Linked DNA regions of Parafrankia irregularis. The protein of the gene in region 2 binds, or shares a complex with, the protein of the main gene of each other region. Links are inferred from orthologs where the notes say so. Each region holds a gene or a part of one and is shown on either strand. Other genes may lie near its edges.

Region 1 (6,973 bases), on a different replicon or contig from region 2:
AGTAGCTGCGTCAGGATCCGGGTCCGGGCCTGCGGCCGCGGCGGTGGCCGCAGGTGTGGCGGCGGATGCCGACGCGCTCCGGCGGCATGTGGCCGGCGATCCGGATGCGTTCGGGGAGCTGTTCCGCGCGCACGCGGACCGGCTGTGGGCGGTCGCGTTCAACCTGCTGAGCGACGCGGAGGAGGCGGCGGACGCCGTCCAGGAGGCGATGCTCTCCGCGCACCGCCGGGCCGCCGACTTCCGCGGCGAGGCGGCCGTCGGGACGTGGCTGCACCGCATCGTCACCAACGCGGCCCTCGACCGCCTGCGCCGCCGGGCGGCGCGCCCGACCGTGCCTCTTCCGTCGTCTCCCGACGGCCTTCCCCGCGAGCCGGTGGACGTCCGCGACGCGATCACCGACCACGACGTCCGGCTGGACATCCAGACCGCGCTCGGCATGCTTCCCGTCACACTGCGCGCCCCGGTCGTGCTGGTGGACGTCGAGGGCCGACCGGTCGCCGAGGTTGCCCAGCTGCTGGATATACCGGTCGGAACGGTTAAAAGCCGCTGCGCGCGGGCCCGGGCCCAACTCGCCGTTCATCTCGGACATCTCGCCCCCGAAAGGGCACCCCAGACCCCTGGCGGGAACCAGCCGGCGTCCCCTTCCGTCTCAGATGTGGGACGGCGTGACGCGCCGGACGGATCCAAAGGCCAGGCCGCAGGCTCAGGGGCGGGCGACAACACGAACCCGACCGCCCGCAGGGCCGGTCGACTGACTCGCCGGAGGAGGTGATCGACGGTGATGACGGACGAGCACGGCACCCAGGACTCTGATCCGGGCTGGCACCTCACGGGCCCCGGCGATTCCGATGATTCCGGTTGTTCCGAACTCGCTGACGGTACTGGCGGTATCGGTACCGGCGGGCCGGGCCAGGCCGGCCAGGGGCGAGCCTGGCGGCGGGACGCCCATCCCGACATCGAGGTGCTCGACGCCTACCTCGACACCCATCCCGATCCACCAGGCCCCGGCGCATCCCCGGGCGTGACCGCGAGCCGGGTTGACCGCCATCTCCGTTCCTGCGTCGCCTGCCAGGACACGCTGACCGCGCTGCGCCGGGTCCGGGCCGAACTCGCCCGCCTGGCCAGCATGACGATGCCGGACGACGTCGCCGAACGGATCCAGGCGGCCCTCGCCGCCCGCTCCGGCGCCGCGGCGTCCGCCGGCAGGCCCGCCGGCCGTCCGCTCGGCACCGACCTCGCTGACGGCCTCGACAACGCCGCTGACGTCCCGGCAGCCGACATCACGCCCGCGGGTATCCGGCGGATGAGCTTCGTGGACGGAGCCTCCGGATCCCGGTCCAGACCGGGATCCGGACCCCGGTCCGGATCCCGGCTGCACGGTGCCGGTGGGCGCCGCGGCCGGCCAGCGGGGAACCGCGGCAGCGGTGCTCGGGACTGGATCTCCATCGCGGCCGCGTGCGTCGCGCTGGTCGCCTTCGGCGCCGCCGTTCTCGCCGTGCGCGGGCTCACCTCCGGAACCAGCGCGGAGACCACGGCTGACGCCGCCGTCGCCGCTGCCAACCCGGCGGAGGCGGGCACCTTCGGCGCAGCCGCCCAACCGCAGCGCGAGGCACTGCCCACAGTCGCCTCGTCCGCGGCGAACGAGGCGGCTGCCGCCGGTGGAACGTCGGCTGCCGGCGCTGGCTGGGTGCTCGTCGCCGACACCGACAAGGTCCTGCGCCCGGCTGGCGTCGTCGCCCACGGCCAGCAGCTGCTCGCGGGCCAGCTCGCGATGACACGGCTTGCCTGGTCCGCCCTGGGCAGCCGCTCCGGCGCGACGGAGGCCGCGGCGCCCACGTCCGCCGCCACCGACGGGGCCGCGACCGCCGCTTCCCCTCCTCCATCCGCCGGCGCCGCCTCCGCCGACCAGGCCGCCGGTGCCGACCAGGTGTTGGCGACGACGCCTGAGTCGCTGGCCCGGGTTTACGACACTCCGCAGCTACGGATGTGCTACGAAACCCTCTCCGCGCAGACCGGCGGCTCCGTCATCGCGCTCGACCGGGTGCGTTTCGACGACCAGCAGGCGATCATGCTCGTGCTCTCGGTCGCCGGGCAGCCGACCACCGCCCACCTTGTCGTCATCGACGCGCACTGCGGATCCGTGCCGATTCCGGGTGCCGTCTGGTACAGCGTGAACGCGAGCCGTGGTTAGCGGGTCGAGCGCCACCGCACAGCCCGGGCGCCCGGCGGGCGGGTGAGCCGCCAGCCGGACCGGCGTGCCGACGTCACATGTATGTGGCGGGCCGCTGGGATCCACTGCTGGAATCAGCGACAGTCGCGCGCGGTTATGCGGGCAGACGTCAGTACCTGAAGGATCTGAAGAACCGCCAGTATCGAAGAACCGAAGAGAAGTCGAACCAAACCACGCGAGGCGAGGGACGTCGGCGGCAGACCGTCGGCGATCATGAAGGGAGCGGGTGTGGCAGCCCAGGGCAAGGACCAGGCGGTCCCGACCGCCGGGACCGAACGTTCCGGGGAGCGGGTCCTGGACGTCGTCATCATCGGATCCGGCCCGGCCGGGTACACGGCGGCGATCTACACCGCCCGAGCGAACCTGCGGCCGGTGGTGTTCGAGGGCGCAGTCACCTCCGGTGGCGCGCTGATGACCACGACCGAGGTCGAGAACTTCCCCGGTTTCCCCGAGGGCATCCAGGGGCCGGAGCTCATGGGCAACCTGCGCGCCCAGGCGGAGCGTTTCGGCGCCGAGCTCATCCCCGACGATGTCACCGAGGTCGACCTGACCGCCAACCCGAAGGTGGTCAGGGTCGGTGAGGAGACCTACCTCACCCGGTCCGTCATCGTCGCCACCGGCTCGGCCTACAAGAAGCTCGGGATCGAGCACGAGGACCGGCTGCTGGGCCGCGGTGTGTCCGCCTGTGCGACCTGTGACGGCTTCTTCTTCCGGGACCACGACATCGTGGTCGTCGGCGGCGGCGACTCCGCGATGGAGGAGGCGACGTTCCTCACCCGGTTCGCGAAGTCGGTGACGATCGTGCATCGGCGCGACAAGCTGCGCGCGAGCGTGATCATGCAGGAGCGCGCCTTCGCCGACCCGAAGATCAGGTTCCGGTGGAACTCGGAGGTCGCGGAGGTTCTCGGCGACGACAAGTTGACGGGCGTCCGGCTGCGCGACACGGTCACCGGCGAGACCGACGAGATTCCCGTGACGGGCCTGTTCGTGGCGATTGGCCACACGCCCCGGACAGAGCTGGTCGCCGACCAGCTCGAGCTCGACAAGGAGGGCTACGTCAAGGTGGCCCACCCGACCACGGCGACCAACATTCCCGGCGTGTTCGCCTGTGGCGACGTGGTCGACCACACCTACCGCCAGGCGATCACGGCCGCCGGCACCGGCTGCTCGGCGGCGCTGGACGCCGAGCGCTACATCGCCGGCAGTGAGGGCGTCGCCGACCCGACCGCCGTCGCGGCGCGGGTGCCGGATCCCGCGCTGGCCAGCTGAACCGGGCTGGCCACCAGGCCCGGGCTGGCCGCTCGGAAGGGCGGGCCATCCGGGCGGCGGAGTACCCCATCCGCCCGGTTTAGCCAGACAATTGGCTGGCCGACGGGGGAGGAGCGCCACCCCCGTCGAGCAGCAGGCAGGCCGCCAGCTACCGGCGGCCGCCACACCCAGGCAGCAAAGACAGCGAAGACCAGGAACGACCCGAGGAGAACCCCATGGCAGGTGCAACCGGTGTGGTGACGGACGACACGTTCGCCACCGAGGTACTGAAGAGCGACAAGCCGGTGCTGGTCGACTTCTGGGCCGAGTGGTGCGGCCCGTGCAAGATGGTCGCCCCGGTGCTCGAGGAGATCGCCAAGGAGCACGGCGAGAAGCTGCGGATCGTCAAGCTCAACATCGACGAGAACCCGCAGGTCGCCCGCGAGTACCAGATCATGTCGATTCCGACCATGGCGGTGTTCGTCAACGGCGAGGTCGACCGGACCATCGTCGGGGCGAAGCCGAAGGCGGCGCTGCTGCGCGATCTGGCGGCCTACGTCTGAGCAGTGCCTCGCCGCGCCGCTTCGCCGCGGGCATGACGGTTCCGCGGAGCCGTTGATCCCGCGTCAGCAGCAACACCGGCACGCACCGGCCGCACCAACAGCAACGGCCCGTTCCCTGTGGAGCGGGCCGTTGCTGTTGCGGCAGGTTCCGCGACCACAGGTGACATCCTCGGCACTCCTGGTGGACGCAGCCCGCCACCGGAGGCGGCCCGGACCAGCAAGCGCCCTCCACGGGGCTGTACGGGCCGTGGACATGATCGATTGACGGATGCAGCCCGGTACCTGGGCCCGGCCCGTTACCCTTGCTCACGGCCGGTAACAGGCAGCCGTCACACCGCGCGGACGGCGTCACGTGGGCCGGCGATTCCGTCGCGGGCCGGCGAAAGCCGTCGCGGAGCGGGAAAACCGGACGTTGGGGATCGCAGCCCTCGCGGACCAGCGGCGATGCCCTAATCTGATGGCGGGATTCGGCGGCCGAACCGGTTCGACGCTGGTTGACGGTTCGATGAACGCACATTCGAAAGGTGCTCATTCGTGAAGCTGCTGCGCCTTGGTGACCGTGATCCCTCCGTAGCCGAGGCACGGGCAGCTTTCATCCACCTCGGTTTCCTGCCGGTCGCACCACGCCAGGCCGCCGTGGCGGACAACGCGCCTGTCACCGCGACCGGGCCGGCCACCGCTACCACCGCCGGGGCCGTCACGCCTGCGGAGCCTGACGGGCAGACCTCGGCCACCGAGGCGGAGCGGTCAGCCGCAGAGACCGAGCCGGCTGTGACGGCTGATCTGTTCGACCGCGAGCTCGACAACGCGGTCCGGGCATTTCAGCAGAGCCGGGGGCTCTCCGTCGACGGCATCATCGGCCCCGACACGTTCCGGGCCATCGAGGAGGCTCGTCGCCGCCTGGGTGACCGGCTCCTCTACTTCAGCGTGACGCACCCCTTCGTCGGCGACGACGTCACCGCGTTGCAGGAGCGCCTGTCGAACATGGGCTTCGACGTCGGCCGCGCCGACGGAATCTTCGGCGCCCGCACCGACGTCGCCGTCCGCGACTTCCAGCGCAACCGCGGGCTCGACCCGGACGGCCTGTGCGGCCCGCGGACGCTTCGTGAGCTCAAGCGGCTGGAGCGCACCGTCACCGGCGGCCGCCAGGACGTCCTGCGCGAGTCGGTGCGTCTACTGGCCCGTGGGCCGTCCCTGCTCGGCATGGTCGTCGCGATCGACCCCGGCCATGGCGGCGACGACCCCGGTGTGACGAGCGGTCCGCTGTGCGAGCGCGATCTGATGGCGGATCTGGCGTCCCGGCTGGAGGCGCGCCTGCTCGCCTCCGGGCTCGAGGCGCATCTGGTCCATGGCCCACACGAGTCTCCGTCCGAGGCGGAGCGCGCCGCCCGCGCGAACGAGATCGGCGCCGACCTCCTCGTCTCGCTACACGTCGACGCGAGCGGCTCGATCCAGGCACAGGGCGTCTCGACCTACTACTACGGGCACGCGCGCGGGTCGTCGGCCGTCGGTGAGCGCTTCGCCCTGCTGGTCCAGCGAGAGATCATCTCTCGGACCGACATGGTCGACTGCCGGGCCCACCCCAAGACCTGGGAGCTGCTACGCCGTACCCGCATGCCCGCGGTGCAGATCGATCTCGGCTATCTCACCAACGCCCACGACGTGGCCGCCCTGGCGTCCACCGAGTTCCGGGCCGCGGTGGCGGAGGCACTGCTCGCCGCCACGCAGCGGCTGTTCCTCCCGCCGGAGCAGGACCCGCCGACGGGCCAGCTGCGGGTGCCACGCATCGCGGCCCGAACCTGACCGACGGGCCCCGGAACGCGCCGCAGCCGGGTGAGCGGCGGACCGAGGATCTGAGGATTGTCGTCGTCCTGCCGACCACGATCCTCAGATCCTTGTCCGGCGGCGGCGACACCCCGGCGGCGGCCCGTGGCGGGCCACCACACAGAACCCACCCGCTCCGCGGCGACTCCCCCTGCTCGGCTGCCCCGCCGACTTCGCCGTTCGACCACTTCGCCGTTCGTCCGCTTCGCCGCGCTGCCGATCGTGCCGCTCCGCCCCACCCGAACCGTCCCACCCGACACCGCTCTGCTGCCCGACACCCCTCGGCGGCCCCGCCGCCGCTCCGCTGCTCAGCGCCTATTTCCAGCGCTCGGCGCCACCCCCGAATCGCGCCGCCGCCGGGTATCGGACGCCGCTCCCCTGCAACGCACGCCGTGCCTCGGTCCGCAACGCCCACCCGGCAAAGTTTCACGTGGAACACCTCACGGCGTGCCCGTCGCCATCAATGCCGGCGGGCGTCCTAGGCTGTCGGAAGTAAGCGATAGTTCCGGCCGGACAAGGCTGTCCGAACCGCTGGGAGGCGTAGCTCGATGAGTCGACGGATCGCGAACATCACGCTCGACAACATCGACGACATACCGCTTCCATGTCGGCGATGCGTCTTCTGGGAACTCGATCCAGTCGCCCGCAGCCGCGCGGAAGAGGCCGGCGCGACGGACATCGAGAAGGAAGCCTGGGTCTCCGCCGCCCTCCTCGAATGGGGCAGCTGCGGAAAAATCGCTTATGTCGACGACGTCCCGGCCGGCTTTGTGATGTTCGCGCCGCCGGCGCACGTACCCCGCTCGGTGGCGTTTCCGACCAGTCCGGTCAGCCCGGACGCGGTGTTGCTGATGACGGCCCAGATCGTCGAGGAGTTCACCGGCCAGGGTCTGGGCCGGGTGCTCGTCCAGGCGGTCGCGAAGGAGATCACCCGACGCGGCTACCGGGCGATCGAGGCCTTCGGGGATCTGAAGGGTTCCGACACCCGCTGCGTGGTGCCAGCCGACTACCTGCTCGCCGTCGGGTTCAAGACCGTCCGGCCGCATCATCGCTGGCCCCGCCTGCGCCTGGAGGTCAAGAACGCGGTGAGCTGGCGGGAGGATGTCGAGGT
Region 2 (6,982 bases):
CTGCCGTTCCCGGCCGATCGTGGAGGCACGGGCGTCGGACTGGGTGGCGGAGCAGAAGCTGCCGAACCCGTGGGTCGGCCAGATCCGCGTGCCGTCGGGCAGCAGGTCGGCGAGACGGCGCGCCGAGGCGTGCTGCTGCGCGGCGAGGGTGTGGGCGTGGCGCTGGCCGAGCAGGTCGGTGCGGCCGGTGGTTCCGAACAGCAGCGACCCGCCGGTGAACACCCCCACCGGCCCGCCGGTGCCGTCGAGGACGTACGACAGGTGGTGGAACGTGTGCCCGGGTGTGGCGACCACCCGCAGCCGTATCGCGCCCGACACCGCGATCTCGTCGCCGTCGGCGACAGGAAGGCGGTCGAAGCCCACCACGTCGCTGGCCGCGACCAGGTACCGGGCGCCGGTGATCCGGGCCAGGGCGAGCCCGCCGGAGACGTAGTCGTTGTGCAGGTGCGTCTCGGCGACGTGGGTGACCCTGACCCCGAGCCGCCCGGCCAGGGCGAGGACCCGGTCGATGTCACGCTGCGGATCGACGACGACCGCGACCTGCCCGTCGTGCGCCAGGTAGCTGCGATCACCCAGCGACGAGGTCTCCACGACCTGGACGTCGATCCGGAGCTCCGCTCCCACGGTCATCGGCTTTTCCCTTCGGCTCGTCTGGTCGTCTGCTCATCTGCTCGCTGGTCATGCCTGCTCGTGCTCGCTGGTCGTGCCTGGTCGCTGATGTCGAGGTGGTGCCGGGTGCGGCCGGGGCAGCGGCTCGCCGGGGCCCCGCGGAGTGCGGGCCGGCACCTGACCGGTGCCCGGCGACGGCCGTGACGGCACCCACCGATGCCCGGCGGGACGGCTCCAACACGCCGGGCCGTCGCCGCCGCACCCCGGACGGGCGCCCCCATACCCGGGGGGGTATCTGCGGAACCTGGTACCGCCCGCCCAGTGCCACACCGCGCGGGTGGCCGGTGCCACACCGCGCGGGTGGTGGGACTGCCTCGCGGTTCCACCGCCCGCACGGCCCCGGGAGCGCCCCGGTACGGGCGTCAGGACAGGGCCATGAACAGCCTCTCCAGTTGATCCTCCGTCAGCGGTGGCTGCTCGCCGCGTTCGCGTGCGGCCTGGCACTGGCGCATTCCGGTGGAAATGATTTTGAAGCCCGCCTTGTCCAGCGCCCGTGACACCGCCGCGAGCTGCGTCAGCACCCGCTCGCAGTCGTCACCGTTCTCGATCATGCCGATGACGGCGCCGAGCTGACCGTGGGCGCGACGCAACCGTGTCAGCGCGTCCGACAGGATCGCGGCGTTCATCTCCACCAGGCCCCACCTCCACGGCGAGGGTACCCCCCGGGGTACCTGGGCCGTCTCGCTACGGAACGGTGGGAAAGGCAACAGGTGCTGGTGCCGGTGTCGGCGTGAGCATCGCCGCGAGGGTGGCCATGGTGCCGGGCACGGGGCGGTAGTAGGCCCACACGCCGCGCTTCTCGCGGGTGATCAGACCGGCGTCGACGAGGACCTTGAGGTGATGGCTGACCGTGGGCTGGGTCAGGCCGAGCGGCTCGGTGAGCTCGCAGACGCAGGCCTCACCGCCGTCACGTGCGTAGATCATGGACAGCAGTCGCAGTCGGGTGGGCACGGCGATCGCCTTGAGGACGGTGGCGAGCCGCTCGGCGTCCTCGACGGACAACGGCTCGCGGGCCAGTGGCCCGCAGCAGGCCGAGAGCGCTCCCGTTGGTGCTCCCGTGAGCTCGGGGGCCTCGGTGCGAGGGGCGAGGGCGGGGCTCGCGGCCGGCGGGGGTGTCGTCGCCATGGGTCCCAGCATGCCCCAGGACATTGACAGTCGTCTATGTGGTCGGTCATCCTCTGCTCATCCAGACATAGACGGTCGTCGATGTGATCGTGGGGGTTCGTGATGGAGCGGGTGCAGCTGGCGCTGAACGTCTCGGATGTGGACGCGGCGGTGGAGTTCTACCGGAGGCTGTTTGGGGCCGAGCCGGCGAAACGGCGGCCGGGGTACGCGAACTTCGCGATCGACGCGCCGCCGTTGAAGCTGGTCCTGATCGAGAACCCGGCGGCGCGTGGTGCCGGGGTCGCCGGGGCGCTCAACCACCTGGGCATCGAGGTCGGGACGTCCGACGAGGTGTCCGCGGCCACCGCGCGCCTCGCCGGGGCCGGGCTGGCGACGGCGGTGGAGGAGAACACGGCCTGCTGCTACGCCCTGCAGGACAAGGTGTGGGTCGACGACCCGGACGGCGCGCCGTGGGAGGTCTACACGGTGCTCGCCGACGTCGCCGAGACGACCCGTCCAGGTGCGACGCCGTCGGCCGCCGAACGTGCGGAGCGTGCCGGGGGCCCGGGCTCCGCCTGCGACTGCGGCCCGATCTGCGCGCCAGACGCCACCGCATCCACCGCAGTCGGCACAGTCACCGCAACCACCGCATCCACCGCAGTCGGCACAGTCACCGCAACCACCGCATCCACCGCATCCACGGCGGAGCCGGGACCGGCCTCGACCGGCTCCTGCTGCTGAACCCGCCGCCCGTGACGAACGCATTGGCGGGCCATCCGCCGCTGGTACGGCCGCCGCTGGCACGACGGCTGCTCGCCGAGGCGCTGGGCGGCCTGCTGCTGGCGGCACTGGTCGTCGGTTCCGGAATCGCCGCGCAGCAGCTGAGCCCGGGCCAGGTCGGCCTGCAACTGGTCGAGAACGCCGCGGCGACCGCCGCCGGCCTGTACGCGATCATCCTGATGGTCGGGCCGGTGTCCGGCGCCCACCTCAACCCGGTCGTCACGGCGGTCGACGCCGCGTTCGGTGGCCTGCCGTGGCGGGACGCCGCCGCCTACCTGCCCGCCCAGGCCGCCGGCTGCTGCGGAGGCGCGATCCTGGCGAACCTGATGTTCGACGGCCCGGCGGTGTCGATCTCTACGCACCACCGGGCGTCGGGAGCACACCTGCTCGCCGAGGTCGTCGCCACCGCCGGGCTGATCCTGCTGATCTTCTCGCTGACCCGGACCGCCCGCGCGGAACGGGCACCGGCCGCGGTCGGCGCCTACATCGGCGCCGCCTACTGGTTCACCAGCTCCACCAGCTTCGCGAATCCCGCGATCAGCCTCGGACGGATGCTCTCCGACACGTTCGCCGGTATCGCCCCCGCATCCGTCCCGCCCTTCGTCGTCGCCCAGGTCGTTGGTGGCCTGGTCGGCTACTGCCTGGTCCGCGTGCTCTACCCACTGGCGTCTGCCGGGCGGTGAGCAGGCGGTTTCCCACACCGTGAAAGGACTGAGCCATCCGTGCCCGAGAAACCGTCGATCCTGTTCGTCTGCGTGCACAACGCCGGCCGTTCCCAGATGGCCGCCGGCTTCCTCACCCACCTCGCCGGCGACCAGGTCGAAGTCCGTTCCGCCGGCTCAGTTCCGGCAACTGAGGTCAACCCGGTAGCCGTGGCGGCGATGGCCGAGATCGGCATCGACATCGCCGCTGCGACACCGAAGATCCTCACCGCCGACGCGGTCGCGACCTCGACCCTGGTCATCACCATGGGCTGCGGCGACACCTGCCCGGTCTTCCCCGGCATCCGATACGAGGACTGGAAGCTCGACGACCCCGCCGGCCTTGACGTCGACGCCGTCCGCCCGATCCGCGACGCGATCCGCGCCCACGTCGAAACGCTTCTGAACGAACTTCTGCCCACCGGCTGAGGCCATGAGCGGTTACCCGCGATGGCCTGACATTCATGCCGAACAGTCCGCCCGGCCCGCCGATGGGAGGTCTTGGAGGAGGCGCATCCGGACACGTTGACGGCGCCGGGGAGCTGGACGGTAGGCGCGGGCGACCGGCTATTCACCGCCGCGTCGCTTCGCCAGCTCGATCGTGACTCGTCGGCCCGGCCCGGTGGAAGTGCGGACCTCACCGGCGAGCGCGTTCAGCACGGTCCAGGCGAACGTGTCCCTCGACGGCGGCTCACCGTCGAGGCTGTCGACCGAGACGGTCACCCTCAGGACGCCCGGCGACAGCGTGAAGACGCATTCCAGGGACGATTCGGGGACCGCGGAGACCAGCAGAAGGGCGCAGGCCTCGTCCACGGCGATCCGCAGATCCTCGATGTCGTCGAGGGTGAAGTCCGCCCGCGCGGCCAGGGACGCGGTCGCGGTGCGAAGGACGACCAGGAAAGCTCCGGTGGCGGGGATGGTGAGCTGCACGACGTCGCGCGGACCGTCACCGTGGCCGTCGCCGGAGCTGCCATCGCCATCGCCATCACCATCGCCGGCGGCTGGAGGTGCCGTATCCATGTTCCGCTCCCAGCGCTGGGCCGTTCCGGCTTAGAGATCCGTCGCCGGTGTCGAGTTCGAATTGTCCGCCGTCCGCCGGGCACATTCCCACAGCGGGCCGTCGCATACATCATCAGACCGATCCGGCCGGCAACAGCCCAGTGGGGTCAGACGGGTTCGGGAGAGGTGCACCCGCGCAGGCGGTTGACGACGAGATCGGCATGACCAGGCCTGGTCTCCTCGGCGCTGTCGATGGACGTACAGACGAACCGCCACCGGGCTGGACCGGCGCCGCGGAACCGGGCCTTGCTGCGGTCTTCGAGGACGGCGATGCCACCTCGGGTGTCGCCGGTGAGCGAGTAGACGGTCGGATCGCCCTCTGTGTCGAGCGCGGTGCTTTCCAGCACTGCTGCCCGCCGGGCGGCGACCGCCTCGACGAAGCACCGTCGGGCCTCCCCGGCGGCCAGGCTGCGTGGCCCGATCCGCTCGCTCCCACAGTCGACGACGGCGGCCCCGACGACGGTGCCGCCGCTGGGCACCGAGGGCAGGACCTGCGGCTGAGTGGGCTCGCCCGAATTTTCGCAGCCAGTCAGCGCAAGAGCCGCCACAAGAGAGGCAAGAGCACCGACAACGGTCAGCTTGCGATCAATGTCCCTTGACGTCATGGCTTTTGGACGCACGCGCGGGCATCGCGGTTCACCCTGCTGTTCGACGTGCTGTTCGACGTGCGACGGCGGCTCGGGCACCGTTCACCGAACCTGACGGCGGAGGGCCTGCACCCATTCTGATGCGGGACGCTACGAGGAGCGCCGGACGGCGATGGTGCCGGTACATGGGCGAGGGATGCAAGGCCGTCTGACGGGGCTACGCGGGCCCCTTGCCCCTTCCCCGGCGGGATCGTCGTGCGTATCGCGGGGGAACGGCGCTCATGCCTGAGGCCAAGACCTTCTGGCGTGATCAGAGGTCCAGTAGGAATTCGTGATGGTCTCCCCAGCCGTTCGGCCTGCGGTACATCACAGGACGCCGAAAGCCGATTGACTGCGCCCACACCAGCCATACTGAGTCCGTGGATCCGGTGATACGTCCTCTGCTCGCCGCGGATGTGGAAGAGGTCGTTGCATTCTCGGTGGATGCATGGGGCCCGGTTTTCGCGTCGGTCGAACAGGTGCTTGGGCGTGCCGTCTTTCTTCGGGTATGGCCGGACTGGCCCGTTTCTCATGCGGAGTTCGTGCGCGGGGTCTGCCTGGGGGATAAGGCCAGGGTCTGGGTGGCGGACGTCGACGAACACGCCGCCGGTTTCGTCGCTGTCATCATTGATCGGGAGCTGAGCAGGGGCGAGATCGAGGTTATCGGCGTGGATCCGCGCCATCAGCGGAAGGGGATCGCGGATGCCTTGATGACGCAAGCCATCGAGTACATCCGAAGATCTGGATGCCGCGTTGCCATCGTCGAGACCGGCGGTGATCCGGGTCATGCTCCCGCGCGAGCCACCTACGAAAGCGCCGGTTTCACGGCACTGCCCATGGTCCGGTACCACAGGAGTCTCTGAGGTAGTCGTTACGCGACAAGCGCTGTCTCAGGCGCAACGCCGTGATTGCCTGACGGCATGGAGTTCACCCGCGCTGTCCGGGGAGCGTGGCGTTCTCGCGTTGTCTCCCGGTTTTGGCCGGCGTGCCTCTGCTCGTTTTCGGCTGCCACCGGCGCACGCGGCGGATGCCCCGCGGTTCCCTGCGCGGTGTCTCGGCCGATTCCGGGACGCTGTCGGCCGGTGTCGTTCCTCGAACATCTCGGGATCGTCTACGTCGTGCGGGCTGCGACGCGCCCGGCGAGCACGGCCAGGCGCAGCCGGCCGCGCGGCGCAACCCGCACCACGGCTTGATCAATAAAGGGACTGATCCGGCTGCCTGCGGTCGGCGTTCGACGCGCCAGACGTCTACGTCGGTGGGACCAACGACCGGACGAGGTGACGGCACTGGCCGGTGAGCGCCTGCTCCCGCGGCCCTCGGAGGTCGCGACGATGCTCGACCGGGTACGGCGAAGATCTACGAACCGCTGGCCACGAACCAACTCGCCCGGGCACCGATCGGACCGGCAAGCCACCCCAAAACCCCGGCTACCCAAGAGCGCCGGCCACCCGGGGGGCTTGGGGGGTCGCCCCCCCAACAAACTGACACGACGCCAAGGCCCAGTCCCACTGGGCACAAACCACCCAAGTCGTGTGCCCCCGGGGAGGCTCGGACAGCATCCACGCAGAACCGGGCCAAAGCGAGCCTGGTCGTGTCGGCCCGCGTACCTGCATTTATCACGCCCAGTGACGGATCGCGGCCGGCGGCGGCGCGGGCGCTGACCGGGGGCGGTGCCTGATGGCCGCTGATGGCGCCGCCGTGATGGACGCTTCGACTGGAACGCGGCCGGTAGCAGGAAGTGACGCGGCGGTCACCCTCGTCACGGTGATCATGATTGTGGTCGTCGGGCTCACGTTCGCCTTCGGGTTCGGCAATGTGTTCCAGCTCGGGTTGCGTCTGGGAGTGCCGGTCTGGGTCGCGCCGTTGGTGGCTCCGGCGGTCGACTTGTCCGTGGTGGGCCTCTTGCTGGGCACGCGGCAGATGGCGCTGCAGGGTGCTCCGCCGGAGCTGCTGCGTCCGGCGCGGCGGCTGCTGGTGTTCTCCAGCGTGGTGACGCTGGCGTTGAACATCGCCGAGCCGGTGATCGCGGGGGACTACGGGAAG

What was found. The genes of interacting proteins can lie anywhere in the genome.
Region 1: the proteins of AWX74_RS26315 (region 2) and trxA are in contact, whole or in part, in an NMR structure (PDB 2IPA), measured with the Bacillus subtilis proteins. The link is inferred for Parafrankia irregularis from one-to-one orthologs.

What each region holds. Positions count from the first base shown.
Region 1 is NZ_FAOZ01000011.1:182,926-189,898, forward strand. What follows is about bases 2,577-5,377. They hold trxA (thioredoxin), read left to right. Parts: upstream 2,577-3,714; coding sequence 3,715-4,041; downstream 4,042-5,377. Other genes in these bases: trxB (thioredoxin-disulfide reductase), read left to right, coding at 2,577-3,499; AWX74_RS19060 (N-acetylmuramoyl-L-alanine amidase), read left to right, coding at 4,576-5,377. Outside these bases: RNA polymerase sigma factor SigM, read left to right, coding at 56-772; AWX74_RS19045 (anti-sigma factor), read left to right, coding at 782-2,191; more of trxB, read left to right, coding at 2,459-2,576; more of AWX74_RS19060, read left to right, coding at 5,378-5,844; AWX74_RS19065 (GNAT family N-acetyltransferase), read left to right, coding at 6,414-6,973. UniProt on the Bacillus subtilis protein: Participates in various redox reactions through the reversible oxidation of its active center dithiol to a disulfide and catalyzes dithiol-disulfide exchange reactions.
Region 2 is NZ_FAOZ01000022.1:19,061-26,042, reverse strand. The notes cover bases 2,170-4,979. They hold AWX74_RS26315 (arsenate reductase ArsC), read left to right. Parts: upstream 2,170-3,275; coding sequence 3,276-3,683; downstream 3,684-4,979. Other genes in these bases: AWX74_RS26305 (hypothetical protein), read right to left, coding at 4,421-4,792; AWX74_RS26310 (anti-sigma factor), read right to left, coding at 3,822-4,274; AWX74_RS26320 (aquaporin), read left to right, coding at 2,526-3,236; AWX74_RS26325 (ArsI/CadI family heavy metal resistance metalloenzyme), read left to right, coding at 2,170-2,514. In the rest of the region: AWX74_RS26340 (MBL fold metallo-hydrolase), read right to left, coding at 1-630; AWX74_RS26335 (metal-sensitive transcriptional regulator), read right to left, coding at 1,032-1,295; AWX74_RS26330 (ArsR/SmtB family transcription factor), read right to left, coding at 1,354-1,794; more of AWX74_RS26325, read left to right, coding at 1,897-2,169; AWX74_RS26300 (GNAT family N-acetyltransferase), read left to right, coding at 5,320-5,802; AWX74_RS26295 (MATE family efflux transporter), read left to right, coding at 6,617-6,982. UniProt on the Bacillus subtilis protein: Catalyzes the reduction of arsenate [As(V)] to arsenite [As(III)]. In vitro, can dephosphorylate para-nitrophenyl phosphate (pNPP).